DNA from 4 places in the uncultured Intestinibacter sp. genome. Region 1 is predicted to be linked to each of the others. Evidence: riboswitches for the same ligand, from Rfam matches in the RefSeq annotation. Region 1 holds a riboswitch; each other region holds the start of a gene.
What was found. Region 1 has a riboswitch for S-adenosylmethionine ahead of RDX53_RS07275 (methionine ABC transporter ATP-binding protein). Riboswitches for the same ligand answer to the same signal wherever they lie in the genome.
Positions count from the first base shown of each region.

Region 2: it holds a riboswitch for S-adenosylmethionine, as region 1 does, so the genes downstream of both, metK (methionine adenosyltransferase) here and RDX53_RS07275 (methionine ABC transporter ATP-binding protein) in region 1, are expected to answer to the same signal.
Region 3: it holds a riboswitch for S-adenosylmethionine, as region 1 does, so the genes downstream of both, RDX53_RS03570 (O-acetylhomoserine aminocarboxypropyltransferase/cysteine synthase family protein) here and RDX53_RS07275 (methionine ABC transporter ATP-binding protein) in region 1, are expected to answer to the same signal.
Region 4: it holds a riboswitch for S-adenosylmethionine, as region 1 does, so the genes downstream of both, RDX53_RS03765 (MetQ/NlpA family ABC transporter substrate-binding protein) here and RDX53_RS07275 (methionine ABC transporter ATP-binding protein) in region 1, are expected to answer to the same signal.

Region 1 is NZ_CABQXJ010000031.1:13,258-17,412, reverse strand. It holds gene RDX53_RS07285 (DnaJ domain-containing protein) at 1-121, shown strand, start outside; gene dnaK (molecular chaperone DnaK) at 149-1,891, shown strand; SAM riboswitch class I at 2,049-2,151, shown strand; gene RDX53_RS07275 (methionine ABC transporter ATP-binding protein) at 2,350-3,318, shown strand; gene RDX53_RS07270 (methionine ABC transporter permease) at 3,308-3,973, shown strand; gene RDX53_RS07265 (MetQ/NlpA family ABC transporter substrate-binding protein) at 4,069-4,155, shown strand, end outside.
Region 2 is NZ_CABQXJ010000008.1:12,095-16,249, forward strand. It holds gene RDX53_RS02720 (rod shape-determining protein) at 1-418, shown strand, start outside; gene yyaC (spore protease YyaC) at 510-1,019, opposite strand; SAM riboswitch class I at 1,211-1,313, shown strand; gene metK (methionine adenosyltransferase) at 1,511-2,701, shown strand; gene RDX53_RS02735 (ATP-dependent RecD-like DNA helicase) at 2,944-4,155, shown strand, end outside.
Region 3 is NZ_CABQXJ010000011.1:16,825-20,979, forward strand. It holds gene RDX53_RS03555 (tyrosine-protein phosphatase) at 1-228, shown strand, start outside; gene lgt (prolipoprotein diacylglyceryl transferase) at 240-971, shown strand; gene rsmH (16S rRNA (cytosine(1402)-N(4))-methyltransferase RsmH) at 1,028-1,963, shown strand; SAM riboswitch class I at 2,046-2,146, shown strand; gene RDX53_RS03570 (O-acetylhomoserine aminocarboxypropyltransferase/cysteine synthase family protein) at 2,354-3,640, shown strand; gene RDX53_RS03575 (MATE family efflux transporter) at 3,808-4,155, shown strand, end outside.
Region 4 is NZ_CABQXJ010000012.1:5,714-9,868, reverse strand. It holds gene RDX53_RS03780 (DUF362 domain-containing protein) at 1-500, opposite strand, end outside; gene RDX53_RS03775 (hypothetical protein) at 582-1,298, opposite strand; gene RDX53_RS03770 (putative ABC transporter permease) at 1,397-2,239, opposite strand; SAM riboswitch class I at 2,564-2,665, shown strand; gene RDX53_RS03765 (MetQ/NlpA family ABC transporter substrate-binding protein) at 2,777-3,586, shown strand; gene RDX53_RS14025 (DUF1697 domain-containing protein) at 3,815-4,006, shown strand; gene RDX53_RS14020 (DUF1697 domain-containing protein) at 4,012-4,155, shown strand, end outside.

The sequences.
Region 1 (4,155 bases):
GTACAATCAACAACAAAGGACATATGGATATTCGACTGGGGGATTAGATGATTATTGTTGCAAGCTTTGTATGTTAAACCTTGCGTGCAATATTTGTTGTAATGGTATGGTATGTTGCTGATAATTAGAAAGGTAGGAGGCAGTTAAGGTGAGCAAAATAATTGGGATTGATTTAGGAACAACAAATTCATGTGTAGCAGTTATGGAAGGTGGTTCTCCAACAATTATAGCTAATGCAGAAGGTTTTAGAACTACACCATCAGTAGTTGCTTTTTCAAAAAATAGGGAAAGATTAGTTGGTGATACAGCTAAGAGACAAAGTATCACAAATACAGATAGAACTATTTCATCTATAAAACGCCATATAGGAACTAACTATAGCGTAAAAATAGATGGCAAAAAATATACTCCAGAAGAAATCTCTGCAATGATTCTGATGAAGTTAAAAAAAGATGCAGAAAGCTATTTGGGAGAGCCTGTTACAGAAGCTGTAATAACAGTACCTGCATATTTTAATGATTCGCAAAGAAAAGCTACTAGTGATGCTGGAAAAATAGCAGGCCTAGAAGTAAAACGTATAATAAATGAGCCGACTTCTGCAGCACTTTCATATGGACTAGATAACGAATCATCACAAAAGATAATGGTATATGATTTAGGTGGAGGAACTTTTGATGTATCTATAATTGAAATAGGAGATGGAGTTATCGAAGTTCTTGCGACTTGTGGAGATAATCATCTTGGGGGAGATGACTTTGACAAGCAAGTATCTGATTATCTAATATCAGAATTTAAGAAAAATGAAGGAATTGACTTAACTAAAGATATTGTAGCAGTTCAAAGGGTTAGAGAAGAAGCTGAAAAAGCAAAAAAAGAACTTTCAACAGCTATGACAACTAATATAAATCTGCCATTTATAGCAGTTGGAAAAGACGGACCAAAACATATGGATATAACACTTACTAGGGCTAAATTTGACGAGCTTACTTATGATTTAGTTGAAAGAACTGTTATACCTGTGAAAAATGCCCTAAATGATGCTGGTGTATCGACAAGTGAAATTAGCAAGGTATTATTAGTTGGAGGTTCAACAAGAATTAAAGCTGTCCAAGAAAAAGTAAAACAAATAACAGGAAGAGAGCCTAGTAAAAACTTAAATCCAGATGAGTGTGTTGCATTAGGTGCCGCTATCCAAGGTGGAAAATTATCAGGAGACCCAAGTTTAAATGAGGTTTTACTGCTTGATGTAACTCCATTATCTCTTTCAATTGAGACTATGGGAGGAGTATCGACAAGACTTATAGAAAGAAACTCTACTATTCCTACAAAATACAGTCAAATATTTACTACAGCAGCAAATTTCCAAACATCTGTAGATATAAAAGTATTACAAGGTGAGAGAAAATTTGCTAAAGACAACAAAATGATCGGCGAATTTAAATTAAAAGGAATAAAGAGAGCTATGAGGGGTATTCCTCAAATTGAAGTTACTTTTGAAATAGATGCAAATGGAATACTAAATGTATCAGCTAAAGACCTTAAAACAGGAAACAGCCAAAGTATAACAATAACGGCAAGTTCAAACTTATCAGACGAAGATATAGAAAAAGCAATAAGAGATGCACAATCTTATGAATCAGAAGATAATAAAAAGAAAGAATACATTGATATAATAAATGATGCTGAGTCACTTGTTTATAAAGTAGAGCAAGGTCTTGATACTTCAAAATCTGGTTTAGACAGAAGTAAAAAGTCTGAAATAAAAGGCAATTTAAGAAATCTAAAAAGATTAGTTAGAAAAGCAAAACCAGATAAAATCAACAATACAAAGATAAGTGAAATTAGACAAGTAAAAGACGATTTAGAAAATAGTGCAAGAGAGATTATATAACAAAATATATATTTAGATTTAATATATCAACTATAAATTAATTTAAATACGAATAATAGATGAAATGAATATTTTAAAAATCAAAATAAAATGTCGAAAAATCTATTGACAATTATCTTATACTCATATATTATTAATAGCATAACAAGTGAACAAACTCTTATCAAGAGTGGTGGAGGGACTGGCCCTGTGAAACCCGGCAACCAATATTTAAAATATATGGTGCTAAATCCTGCAACTTTTAAGTTGAAAGATGAGTATAAGCTGATTACAATTGCCTAAGTTTATACTTAGGCTTTTTTTATACTTAAAATGATTAAACTTAAAATAAAAATATATAAATATTATCAAATAATGAAAAAGATATAAGTTTACGTTGATATAAAAATTTTATAAAATATATAAAATCACTATAATAAAATAATAATTTTATATATTTAAGGAAAGGAAGAAACTTAATGATAAAGATAAAAAATCTTAATAAATATTATGGAGATGTACAAATCCTAAAAAATGTAGATGTGGAAATTTCAAAAGGTGAAATTTTTGGAATTATCGGACATAGTGGTGCTGGTAAATCAACATTACTAAGATGTATAAATGGACTTGAAGATTATAGAGATGGAAGTCTTACAGTAGAAGGACAAGAAGTAAAAGATTTAACCGAAAAAGAAATAAGGGAACTTAGAAAAAACTTAGGAATGATATTCCAACATTTCTCACTATTAGAGAGAAAAACAGTATTTGAAAATGTTGCATTACCTCTAGAATGTTTTAAATATTCAAAAGCAGAAATTGAAAAAAGGGTTATGAATTTACTTGAATTAGTAGGACTAGCAGATAAAAGAGATGCGAAACCTAGAAACCTAAGTGGTGGTCAAAAACAAAGGGTTGCAATAGCAAGAGCATTAGCGCTTGAACCAAAAGTTTTACTTTGTGATGAAGCAACTTCAGCATTAGACCCAAATACAACAAAATCAATATTAGCTTTATTACAAGATATAAATGAAAAACTAAACATAACAATAATCCTTGTAACTCACCAAATGGAAGTTGTAAAACAAATTTGTACAAAGGTTGCAGTTATGGAAGGCGGTAAAGTTCTAGAAATAGAAGATACTGAAGATTTATTCTTAAATAATACAGAAGGATTAAAAGCATTAATAGGAGATGAACAAATAGTTCTTCCAGAAGGAACAAATATAAAAATAATATTCCCTAAAGAAATTGCAAACCAAAATATAATAACAAATATGGCGAGAACATTAGATTTCGATTTTAATATAAGTTATGGAAAACTAGAAAAATTCAGAGAAGATGTCCTTGGATCTTTAATAATAACAGTAAAAGACCACTATGCAAATGCAGTTAAGAGATATCTTGATGAGAAAAATATTAAATGGGAGGAGATAAAAAATGACAACTAAAACGACATTATATCAGTATTTAACTGACATACTGGGAGAAGCATTTTTACAAACAATGTATATGATAATTGTACCGACTATAATCGCTACAATTTTAGGATTTATATTAGCAATAATATTAGTACTTACTAAACCAAAAGGATTAAAACCAAATAAATATGTATATTCAGTAGTAGGATTTGTGGTAAACATAGTTAGAAGTTTCCCATTCATCATATTATTAGTAGCTTTAATACCATTTACTAGATTCTTAATCGGAACAAGTATAGGTGAGACAGCAGCAATAGTTCCAATAACTATAGGTGCAGCACCATTTATAGCGAGAATAATTGAAAGCGCATTAAATGAAGTTGATGAAGGATTAATAGAAGCAGCAAAATCTTTTGGAGCAACAAAAACACAAATAATATTTAAAGTTATGATAAAAGAAGCAATGCCTTCTATAGTATCAGGAATTACACTTTCAATAATATCAATATTAGGATATACAGCAATGGCAGGTACTGTTGGTGCTGGTGGTCTTGGTAAGGTAGCATTAGTATACGGACACCAAAGATTCGATACAGCAGTTATGGTATACGTTGTAATCACATTAATCATAATAGTACAAGCTATACAAATGCTAGGTGACTATGTATATAAAAAATTAAAATAACAAATATTAAAAGTAAAAAATAGAAAAATGAAACTTAAAAACAATAAAAAATTAATAAAAATAAATAAAGTTAAGGGAAAACAGGAGGAGTAAAAATGAAACTAAAAAAATTAGCAAAAGTATTATTAGTATCAACATTAGCAGTAGGTTTATTAACAGGTTGTTCATCAGGTAAAAATGAT
Region 2 (4,155 bases), on a different contig from region 1:
AATAGGGGAAAGAAGTGCTGAAAGATTAAAAATAGAAATAGGAACTGCTGTTAAAGAGGACGAGCCAAGAACTATGAATATCAGCGGAAGAAACTTAGTAAAAGGACTTCCTGTAACTATAACTGTAAATTCAAACGAAATATTAGATGCGCTTAACCCATGTGTTGAACAAATAGTAGCAGCAACTAAAAATCTACTAGAAAAAACACCACCAGAATTAGCAGCTGATATAAGCGACAAAGGCATAGTGATGACAGGTGGAGGAGCTATGTTAAAAGGTTTAGGCGATAGAATAGAAGAAAGTACAGGTATAAAAGTAGTATTAGCAGATGACCCACTTTCTTGTGTTGCTAAAGGAACTGGATTATCATTAGGTTCACTTGATTTATTAGAAACAGGTGGAAGCTTTAAAAAATAATCGATTAAAATAAACAGAATATTGATATAAACTAAAAAGTAGCTATTTTAAAATAATATAAAATTTATTATTTTACCATAGCTACTTTTTGTTATGTTGCAAGGAGCAGGGATAAAGCAATTGTTTCTGCTAATTCTAAAATGAAATGAAGCCTTATATTGTTAAAAGAAAATCTATTATTTTCATCTATTTTATCTACAATGCCAACGATAGAATAAGTCCCTACTTGGGGTAATTTCTTACCTACGCCCTTGCCTGGAAGTATAGGTCCTTCTCGTATTTGTATATTACCTATGTTACTTGCCGAGCCCAAACAGGCATCTATGGCTAAAAATTGGCTCGAGGAATGTTTGCTTTTAATCTGTTCGATTGATTCATAAATGTTTAAAGCATGAATAGGATTATCCAATGTACCGTAGACAGGGTATTTAAAATCACTATTTTTGAGCATAGTACCTACTAGAGGCCCTAGTGCATCTCCAATAGCACGATCTGTTCCTATACATATTATTACAGTATTATCAGAGATTATATTTTTGAGAATATTACTTAATATATGCGTGACATCTTCTCTTTTATAGTTTACTTTGGCTAAATACATAGGAGTTCCTCCCTTCTAGATAATATATGAGTTGAAAGTATGAAATAATACTATTTTTACAAGAGTTACGAAATTGTGACTATTAAAAAATAAAACAAAAACAGGGAAAGAGAATTGCAAAAATGCTTGACAATGAATCACAAAACAGGTATCATTTATAGTGTTAAATTTGAAAGAAAAATTTCTTGATTACCTTATCAAGAGAGGCTGAGGGACAGGCCCTACGAAGCCCAGCAACCACTTGAAAAAGGAAGGTGCTAAATCCTGCTAGAGAGAATTCTAGAAAGATGAGGTCGCGTATTTAAGCATACAATATCCTCTTCTACATAGAAGAGGTTTTTTAATTTATAAGAAAGTATAAAGAATTTAATTTCTTGTAAAATAAAGAATATAATCTAGAATTCCCGTGAGAAAATTTTTATTACAATAAAGATTTTCTAGGAACAAATTATGATATAAAATAAACTATAGAAATTTAAGGAGGAACTAAAATGGCAAGACATTTATTTACGTCAGAATCAGTTACTGAAGGTCATCCAGACAAGATGTGTGACCAAATATCAGATGCAATACTAGATGCATTATTAGAAAAAGATCCACAATCAAGAGTTGCTTGTGAAACTACTACTACAACTGGATTAGTATTAGTTGCAGGTGAAATAAGTACAAACGCTTATGTTGATATCCCAAAATTAGTTAGAGAAACAGTAGAAGGTATCGGATATACTAGAGCTAAATTTGGATTCGACTGCAATACTTGTGCAGTAATAACTGCTATAGATGAACAATCAGGAGACATCGCTATGGGTGTTGATGAAGGTTTAGAAAGTAAATCAGGAGAACAAACTGAAGAAGAAATAGAAAAAGTTGGTGCTGGAGACCAAGGTATAATGTTCGGTTTCGCTTGTAATGAAACAGAAGAATTAATGCCACTTCCAATATCTTTAGCTCACAAATTATCAAGAAGATTAACAGAAGTTAGAAAATCTGGATTATTAGATTACTTAAGACCAGATGGTAAAACTCAAGTAACTGTTGAATACGAAGGAAACAAAGCAGTTAGAGTTCATACTGTATTAATATCTTCTCAACATAGTGAAAGTGTTGATAACGAAACTATAAGAAGAGACTTAATAGAACACGTTATAAAAGCTGTTATACCTGCTGAATTATTAGATGAAGAAACTATGTACTACATCAACCCAACAGGTAGATTCGTTATAGGTGGACCACAAGGAGATACTGGTTTAACTGGTAGAAAAATAATAATAGATACTTACGGTGGATACTCTAGACACGGTGGTGGAGCATTCTCTGGTAAAGATCCAACAAAAGTAGATAGATCTGCTGCTTATGCTGCTAGATACGTAGCTAAAAACATAGTTGCTGCTGGACTTGCAGACAAATGTGAAATAGAATTAGCTTACGCAATCGGTGTTGCTAAACCATTATCAATATTCGTTGATACTTTCGGAACTGGAAAAGTTTCTGAAGAAGTATTAGTTGAATTAATAAACAAAAACTTCGACTTAAGACCAGGTGCTATAATAAGAGACCTTGACTTAAGAAGACCTATATACAAACAAGTTGCTGCTTACGGTCACTTCGGTAGAACTGATATAGATTTACCATGGGAAAGAACTGATAAAGCTGAAACTTTAAAAGAACAAGCTGGTATATAGTTAATTAGAACTTAATATAACTTTAAATATAAAGGACCTTGTATTATATAAATACAGGGTCTTTTTTTATTTGAAAAACTAGTATAATATTTTTATAGGTATAATTATCTACAACTTAAAATCATTATATTAAGTTATGGATAATTGACAGTGAATATAAAATGAAATATAAAAGATAATAAAATAAAGTTGAAATAAATTAATATATTAATAGGATATAAATGCAATTAGGAGTGTGTATTATGGAAAAATTAGAAGGTATGATAAGTGATATAGTTTTTAAAAATGAAGAAAATGGATACACTATAGCTTATCTTGCAAATGAGGACGAAGAGGTAACAATTGTAGGATGTATGCCGACATTATCTGTCGGTGAAAGTATAGAGGTAGAAGGTAAGTGGGTAACACATAAAACTTATGGCTCACAATTTGAAGTGACAAGTTTTATGCCTATAACACCTTCTTCTTTGGAGGGAATTTACGCTTATTTATCTTCTGGTATGATTCATGGTATAGGAGAGAAAATGGCATTGAGGATTATTGAAAAATTCGGAGTAGATACTCTAGATGTAATCCAAAACACTCCAGAGAGATTAAAAGAAGTTGAAGGAATAGGTTCAAAAAAAATAAAACAAATAACAGAGAGTTATGAAGAAAATCGAGAGCTTAGAAATATAATTATGCAGTTATCTCCTTATGGAATAACTCCTAATTACTGTTTAAAAATCTATAAAAAATATAAAGATAAAGCAATAAGTATCATCAACAAAAATCCTTACAAACTTGCTGAAGATATTAGAGGAATTGGATTTAAAGTTGCAGATGATATTGCAAAGAAGCTAGGCATAGATAAATATTCTAGAGATAGAATATTCCAAGGAATTTTATACACACTAAATCAAAGTACATCTAATGGAAATACATATTTACCACTTAGTATATTAGTTCCACAAGCAGTAAAAGTTTTAGATGTTGAGGCAGAACATATAAAAGAAGGTGTTATAGAATTAGCATATACTCAAAAAATACACGTTGAAAAAGATAATAATGATATAAATGTATATTTGATGCCATACTATATGGCAGAAAACGGAGTATGCAGAGAGATGATAAGACTTTCTCAGGTCGATTTTGAAGACTTAAAAATAAAAATAGACCATGAAATAAAGATGATTGAAAGAGAAGATGGAATAAAACTTGCCCAAAATCAGATTATGGCTGTCAAAGAAGCTATTGAACAAGGTGTTGTAATAATTACTGGTGGGCCAGGGACAGGAAAAACAACAACAATTAATACAATCATCAAAGTATTTGAAAATAACGACCAAAAGGTCGTTTTAGCAGCGCCTACAGGGCGTGCTGCAAAGAGAATGAGTGAAACATCTAATAAAGAAGCGAAAACAATACACAGGCTTTTAGAGATGGGGTTTGGTATGGATAGTGATGACCTTACA
Region 3 (4,155 bases), on a different contig from region 1:
AATATGGTTCATTTAGTTGCGACAGATGCCCATAGTGATACAAGAAGACGCCCATTATTGAGAGAGGCATATGAATATGTTGAAGATAAATGCTCAAAATCTATGGCAGAAAATCTATTTAAAAATAATGCTCAGTGTATCTTAGACAATAAAGATATTATTGTAGAAGAGCCACTAGAGAAACCAATAGAAAAAGTAAGTTTATTTAGTAGAATATTTAGAAGATAAGAGGTGTTTATATGGATAGAGTTGCATTTACACTGTTTGGTGTAGATATAATGTGGTATGGAATTTTAATGGCTACAGGGATGGTCCTTGGAGTTTTTATTGCATTAAGAGAAGCAAAAAGGCTTAATATAAAAGAAGATGATATATTAAATTTAGCTATTATTGCAATCCCTTGTGGACTTATAGGAGCTAGAGCTTATTATGTTATCTTTAACTGGTCTTATTATTCAGGAAATATAGCTGAAATTTTAAACTTTAGAGGTGGCGGCTTAGCAATTCATGGAGCTCTAATTGGAGGAATTTTAGCTGGGTTTATATATGCTAAAGTTAAGAAATTAAACTTCTTTAAATTGGCTGATTGCGTTGTTATAGGTATACCATTAGCTCAAGCAATTGGGAGATGGGGAAATTACCTAAACAAAGAAGCTCATGGGGGACCGACAGATTTACCATGGGGGATAATGGTTGATGGTGTAAAAGTACATCCTACATTTTTATATGAATCTATATGGGATTTAGGTGTATTTATATTTTTGATGGTATTTAGAAAAAAACAAAAATATGAAGGCCAAATCCTTGCTTACTATTTAATATCATATTCTATAGGAAGATTTTTCATAGAAGGACTTAGAACAGATTCACTTATGTTAGGACCATTAAGAATGGCACAAGTTATAAGTTTAGTATTTATAATTATAGGTGTTGTACTAAATTATGTATTAGCAAAAAAATCTAATAGATAACATTAATATAAAAAATACGACAGTTAGAGATTTTACAGAAAGGAAGTGAATTTTTTATGGAATTCCATCACGTATCTGTACTTTTAGATGAATGTATAGAAAATTTAAATATAAAAGAAGACGGTGTATATGTAGACTGTACAATGGGTGGTGCAGGACACTCAAAAGAAATCGTAAAAAGACTTTCAAAAGACGGACTTTTTATAGGGTTTGACCAAGATAAAAATGCAATAGCTACTGCAAAAGAGAGATTAGCAGAGTATTCTGATAGAGTTAGATTTATTCACAGCAATTTTTCAAATATAAAAGAAGAATTAGAAAAAATAGGTGTATATAAGATAGATGGAGTACTAGCTGACTTAGGAGTTTCTTCTCATCAATTAGACGAAGCTGATAGAGGTTTCTCATATATGCACGATGCTCCTTTAGATATGAGAATGGATATTAGAAAGCCATTTTCTGCTTATGATGTAGTAAATACATACTCAGAAGAGCAACTTGCAAAAATAATAAAAGATTATGGTGAAGACAATTGGGCGAAGAGAATAGCTAAATTTATAGTTGAAGCTAGAGATGAAAAGCCAATCGAAAAAACAGGTGAATTAGTTGATGTAATAAAAAAAGCTATCCCTAAAAAAGCTAGAATAGATGGACCACATCCAGCTAAAAGAACTTTCCAAGCTATACGTATAGAAGTAAATAATGAGCTTGGAGTTATAAACAAAATGATAGACGATGCTGTTTCTATGATGAATAAAGGGGGAAGGATATGTATAATTACATTCCACTCTTTAGAAGATAGAATAGTAAAAAATGAATTTAAAGAATTATCGCTTAGCTGTGTTTGTCCACCAGAACTTCCAATTTGTCAGTGTGATAAAGTTTCTGAAGTTAAAGTTATAACTAGAAAACCAATACTTCCAAGCAAAGAAGAAGTTGAGGCAAATCCTCGTTCAAGAAGTGCAAAACTTAGAGTAGCTGAGAAAAAATAATAAATTAGAAAAATATGTAAAAAATATTGTTTAAAATATACTTTAGGTATATAATTATAAATATCAATCTTAACTAAATAAATTCTTATCAAGAGTGATGGAGGGAATAGGCCCTGAGAAGTCCAGCAACCTATATTAGATAGGTGCTAAATCCTACTTATGTTTTCATAAGAAAGATAAGAGAGAATGAGAAATAAAGCTCTTTTATCGTAAGGTAAAAGAGCTTTTTATAGTATATAGGAAATTATATTACTTTATATTTGGCGATAAGTATAATTTTTTAAATATGCTATAAATAATTTTTATCTTTAAAAAAATTTAAAGATATTTTTATATGTTTAATATAAACATTTTACTTGTATTTAACAATAATATATTCGGAGGGATAACATGACAGAAAGAAAACTAGGTTTTAGTACATTACAAATTCATGGGGGACAAGAACCAGATTCAGCGACAGGTTCTAGATCAGTACCAATTTATCAAACAACATCATATTGTTTTGAAAGTGTGAAGTATGGTGCTGATTTATTCGCATTAAAACAAGAGGGGCATATATATTCAAGAATATCAAATCCAACTGTTCAAGTATTTGAAGATAGAATGGCATTACTTGAAGGTGGAGTAGGTGCAGTAGCATTTTCTTCAGGAATGGGGGCTATAAATGCAGCTATACTTAATATAATACAGGCAGGGGATGAAATAGTAGCAGCACCAACTTTATATGGAGGAACATATAATTTACTTTCAAATATGCTTCCTAAATTCGGTATAAAGGTTCATTTTGTAGACCCAGATGATCCAGAGAGTTTTAGAAAAGCAATAAATGATAAGACTAGACTTGTTTATGCTGAGACAATAGGAAATCCAGGGATAAATTTAATCGATATAGAAGCTATAGCAGATATTGCTCATGAAAACAAAATACCATTTATGCTAGACAATACTTTTGGAACACCTTATTTAATAAAAGTATTTGAACATGGTGTAGATATTGTAGTACATTCAGCAACTAAATTTATAGGTGGTCATGGAACTACTTTAGGTGGGGTTGTTGTTGATAGTGGTAATTTTGATTGGATAGGAAGTGGAAAGTTCCCTTGTTTGACAGAGCCAGATATGTCTTATAATGGTCTTAATTATGCAAAAGATGTTGGAGCTGCGGCTTATGCGACTAAATTAAAAGTTCAATGGTTGAGAGATTCAGGAGCTTGTTTAAGTCCATTTAATGCATTTATGTTATTACAAGGTTTAGAAACAATGTCGCTTAGAATAGAAAGACATATAAGCAATACAAAAGCTATAACTGAGTTTTTAAATAATCACCCTCAAGTTGCATGGGTTAATTATCCAGGGCTTGAAGGCAACAAATATTATGAATTAGGGCAAAAATATCTTCCAAAAGGTGCAGGTTCAATATTTACATTTGGCATAAAAGGTGGGCTTGAAGCAGGCAAGAAATTTATAGAAAGTCTTAAAATATTCTCTCACCTTGCAAATGTAGCAGATGCTAAATCTTTAGTTATACATCCTGCAAGTACTACACATGCTCAACTGAATGAAGAAGAACAAGAATCAGCAGGTGTTAGACCTGACATGATAAGAATGTCAGTTGGTATAGAAGATATAAATGATTTACTTTGGGATATAGACCAAGCTCTAAAAGCAACTTTATAAGAATTGTTGTAAGAAAATACCAATAGGTATATAATTTAAATAAGAGAGTAGTTATTGATGTATATTACATTTTTAGCTACTCTTTATAATTTAAAATAGTAAAAATTAATATTATGTATTTTAAAATATCTATATATTTTAAAATCTTTGTGAAAGAAGGGGTTTGAGTGGAGGCAAGTCAGAATAAAGTCAATTATTTATTTTCTAATTCAGACTTAAGAAAATTGATAGGACCATTAATTGTGGAACAGTTACTTTTAATAGTCGTTGGTTTAGTAGATTCAATTATGGTTGCAAGCGTAGGGGAAGCGGCAGTATCAGCAGTATCTTTAGTAGATACTATTATGGTATTAATAACCCAAGTATTTATTGCATTAGGTACTGGTGGAGCTGTAGTTGCAGGTCAATTTTTAGGTCAAAAAAATGAAGAAAAGTCATGTGAAGCATCAGATCAATTAATGTTATTTTTATTAGTAAGTTCTATAGGAATTATGATTTTGGGATATCTGTTAAAA
Region 4 (4,155 bases), on a different contig from region 1:
TATAGATTTTTTACACCACCTGTGTATTTTGCCATCTTGTGTGTCTTTAATTTGCATAAATTTATAACATGGTCGACTTTAGTTATTGGACTTATAATATTCATACTTTTTAAATATATCGCGTTGTCATTTTGAACTTTTGTTTCAGAAGTATCGTAATTAAACTCTACATCTAAGCCTTTTAGCTCATCTATCAATCCACATGTTTTATAAAATCCTTTTAAGTTGTTTTTTGTATATGGACCGCCCGGACTTTCAGCAATTATCACCTTACAATTTAATTTTAATAATTCTTCACAAACAACTCTAACAAGAACAGGGTGAGTAGTCGCCCCTTCTTCTGGAGATTTTTTTATTACTAAATTAGGCTTTATAAGTACCTTACTGTTGGGTTTTATAAAACTTTCAAGAGGTCCTATATCACTTATCAAATCTTCAAATGATTTTTTCAAAATATCATAATCATAACTTTCACATTCCCTAATACTCACTTGTTTCATATTCGTTTTCCCTTTCGTTTTTTATTATATATTCTAAAAAAATGTTGGAATAATATATCCCAACATTTTATACTTTTCTATTTAATTTATATACTCAATATTTGATATACGATAATTAAATTTCGATGTGCTATCATTATCGACTAATGAAACTTTATATTGTCCTATATAATCATGGTCTCCACCATTGGATTCAAAATATGCATCTACAATAGCTGTATATGTTTTATCGTTATTATCATATGCGTCTATTACTTCTATACTAATCCAAGGCCCTCCATCTGCTGGTGTTATATAATACATATCTTCTGATTCTGAATAATATAATAAATTTGAAAAATCATTTATTGTGTCATTTAATCTAGCTCCATTAAATTTACTAGATATAACTTTAATATATTGATTTGCATCATCTCTAGCTATACAATAGCCATTATTCGACATTATAAAATAGTCGCCACCTACATAAGTATTTAAGACCATATACGCTGTATTTGGCAGATATGTTGAATTTACTGCAGTATCGTAATCTATATTTTCTTGGTACATATTATATAAAACTGATGATATAATAACTTCTTCTGAAGATATATCTATTTTTTCTTTTACAGTATTTTGTGTAGAGCCTGATTGATTATCACTGCTAGATAAGTCGTTATCACTACCTGCTAAATTTTCATTGTCGTTTATCTCTGAAGAAGTATTCGTATTAAAATTTTCTCTCGAACTCAAGCTGTTTTCACACCCTATTGTAATTAATCCTATGCATATAATAAGTGTAAAAATTAATTTTTTCATTTTATTTCTCCCCTTCATTTCTTATAAATTATACCCTTTTTAAATATATCTTATTTCTATCTAAATAGATATATTCCCTCGTATTTATAGTATAAGATTTATTTATTTTTTTCTCTAAGCATCTTTTTAATATATTGAAAATGTGCATCTCTTTTTTTATTTCCTGAAGATCTCATATTGGGGAATGCATTTATCAATCTTCTGTGTATAAATGCCTTTTGTTTTAAAGAACTAAATTTAAATTGTATATCATCAATTTTATCTTGTATTGCTAAATCGCCGTATTTTGATGAAGCCATTTTTAATTTCTGAGCGACTTCTTCTGGACTTTTCTTTAATTTACTTAAAAACTCATCATCTTCATATAATTTAAATTTTGAATGTATTTTCTTCATATCATCTACAAGCATTGTCAGTGAATCTACTTTTAATGTCAATGTTCCTAATGCCCTTGCTGTAACTATTAAATCACTAATCATAGTGATAATAGCGAAAATTAAAAGCACATACAACACTGTAGTATTCATTTTTTCTAAATTATTTATAATAAATGGATGCAAAAATTCAACAACAAATACACTCATAATTCCAAACATAGTAGAATTTAATAAACAAACCTTGCCATTTATATTGCATTTATGATTTGAATAATCCCACCATTTTGCATGAAATAACTTTTCTAGTATAGTTGCTGTTATATATTCAAGCATAGATGTCAAAATCATTCCCGATATAAATACACCTATCATGCTATCTCTATAAGACCAGCACCCAATAATTATAATCAACGCTCCTACACCATAAACTGGGCATACTGGTCCATTCAAAAATCCTCTATTTATCACCTTTTTCTGTAGACAAGAACAGTATATACTCTCGCAAACCCAGCCTAAAAATGAATATATAAAAAAATACAACATGTAATTATACACTATACTCATAAACTCCTCCTTAATATTTATTTATATTCTACCTTATAATTATTAACTCTTCATTACTTTTTACAATTTTTAGAAATAAACAATATTTTAATTATACTATATAAATACATGTTTATATTAAATTATGATAATTCTGCCTGAATTTTTTTTCTTTTTCTCCAACTATAATAACCATATAAATCATTTATAAGAAATACTAAAAAACAAACAACTATCGAAATATAAATAAATTATTTTTAAATTTAAGATTTTTTCAAATATTTCCAAAAAACCAGTTGACTTTTCAAAATATTTGTAATATACTTCATAACATAAATTAAATAAGTCTTATCAAGAGCGGTGGAGGGACTGGCCCTATGAAACCCGGCAACCAATATAATTTATATATGGTGCTAAATCCTGCAGCATTGTGCTGAAAGATAAGTATAAACTGATAACGTGGTCTGAGTTTATACTCAGACCTTTTTTAGTTTTTAAATTCTTTATATAAGAAGATAGACTTATTTAAAAAATTACAACAAGGGGGTATTTCTTATTATGAAGAAATCAAAAAAAATTATATCTATTGTATTATGCTTATTAGCAGTATTATCACTTTCAGTAGGTTGCTCTAAATCAGATGCCGAAGACAAAGTAATTAAAGTGGGAGCAACTCAAGTTCCTGGTGGAGATTTATTTGAGTATTTAAAAGACGATATTGAAAAAGAAGGTTACGAACTTAAAATAACAATATTTGATGATTACAACCTTCCAAATGAAGCTTTAGACAACGGTGAAATCGATGCAAACTTATTCCAACATGAGCCATATTTAAATAAAGCAAAAGAAGAAAAAGGTTATAAATTATCACCAGTAGTTGGTTTATATGAATCTCCATTATACGTATATTCTTATAAAATAAAATCTATTGATGATTTAAAAGCAGGCGACAAATTTGCTCTTCCAGATGATCCAACAAATGGCTCAAGAGCTCTTAAATATCTACAAGATGAGCTAGGTTTAATAAAATTAAAAGATGGTGTTGAAAATCCTGGAGTTAAAGATATAGTTGAAAATCCTAAAAAAATCGAGTTTATCGAAGCAAATGCAGCTCAACTTCCATCTCTTTTAAGTGATGTAACTTGCGCATTTATAAATGGTAACTACGCTGTTGCAGCTAACTTAGATGCTAATAAAGACAGTATCTACTGCCCAAAATTAGATGGAACTTATACAAATATACTCGTAAGTAGAACTGATGATGTAGATAGTGAAAAAATTCAAGTTCTTAAAAAAGTTTTAACTAGTGAAAAATCTAAAAAATTCTTAGAAGAACATTATAAAGGTGTTATAGTACCTGTATTTTAGACAAGAAAACCTCGCACAAAATGCGAGGTTTTTTTATTGTATTTCATTTTTATGAAATAGCCTTCATTAAATATATTTTAGTGTTAAAATATTAATAAGATAAATTATAAAAAACAAATCGTTCTTAAATATAAATACGCCAGTCTCTTAGAAAGACACTTAATCATTTGTCATACGCTATGTCTTAAAGAAATATTTAAATTATAATTATGGAGATAAAATTGTTATATGAACAGATATATTGCTTTATTAAGAGGAATAAATATAAGCAGAAAAAATAAGATAGCTATGTCTGAATTAAAAGAAGGATTTATTAAACTTCATTTTACAGATGTTTCTACATATCTCAATAGTGGTAATGTTATTTTTTCAAGTGATATTGATGATAAAAATATTCTTTCAGTCTTTCAGATAATATAAAATCCATGATAAAAGACAGATTTGATTTAGACATACCGATTTTTATTATTTTACAAGAAGAATTAAAAGAAATATTAAATAATGCACCTAATTGGTGGTCAAGAACTACTAGTTCTAATATAAGTGATAATATTACAATTAGAACTGCA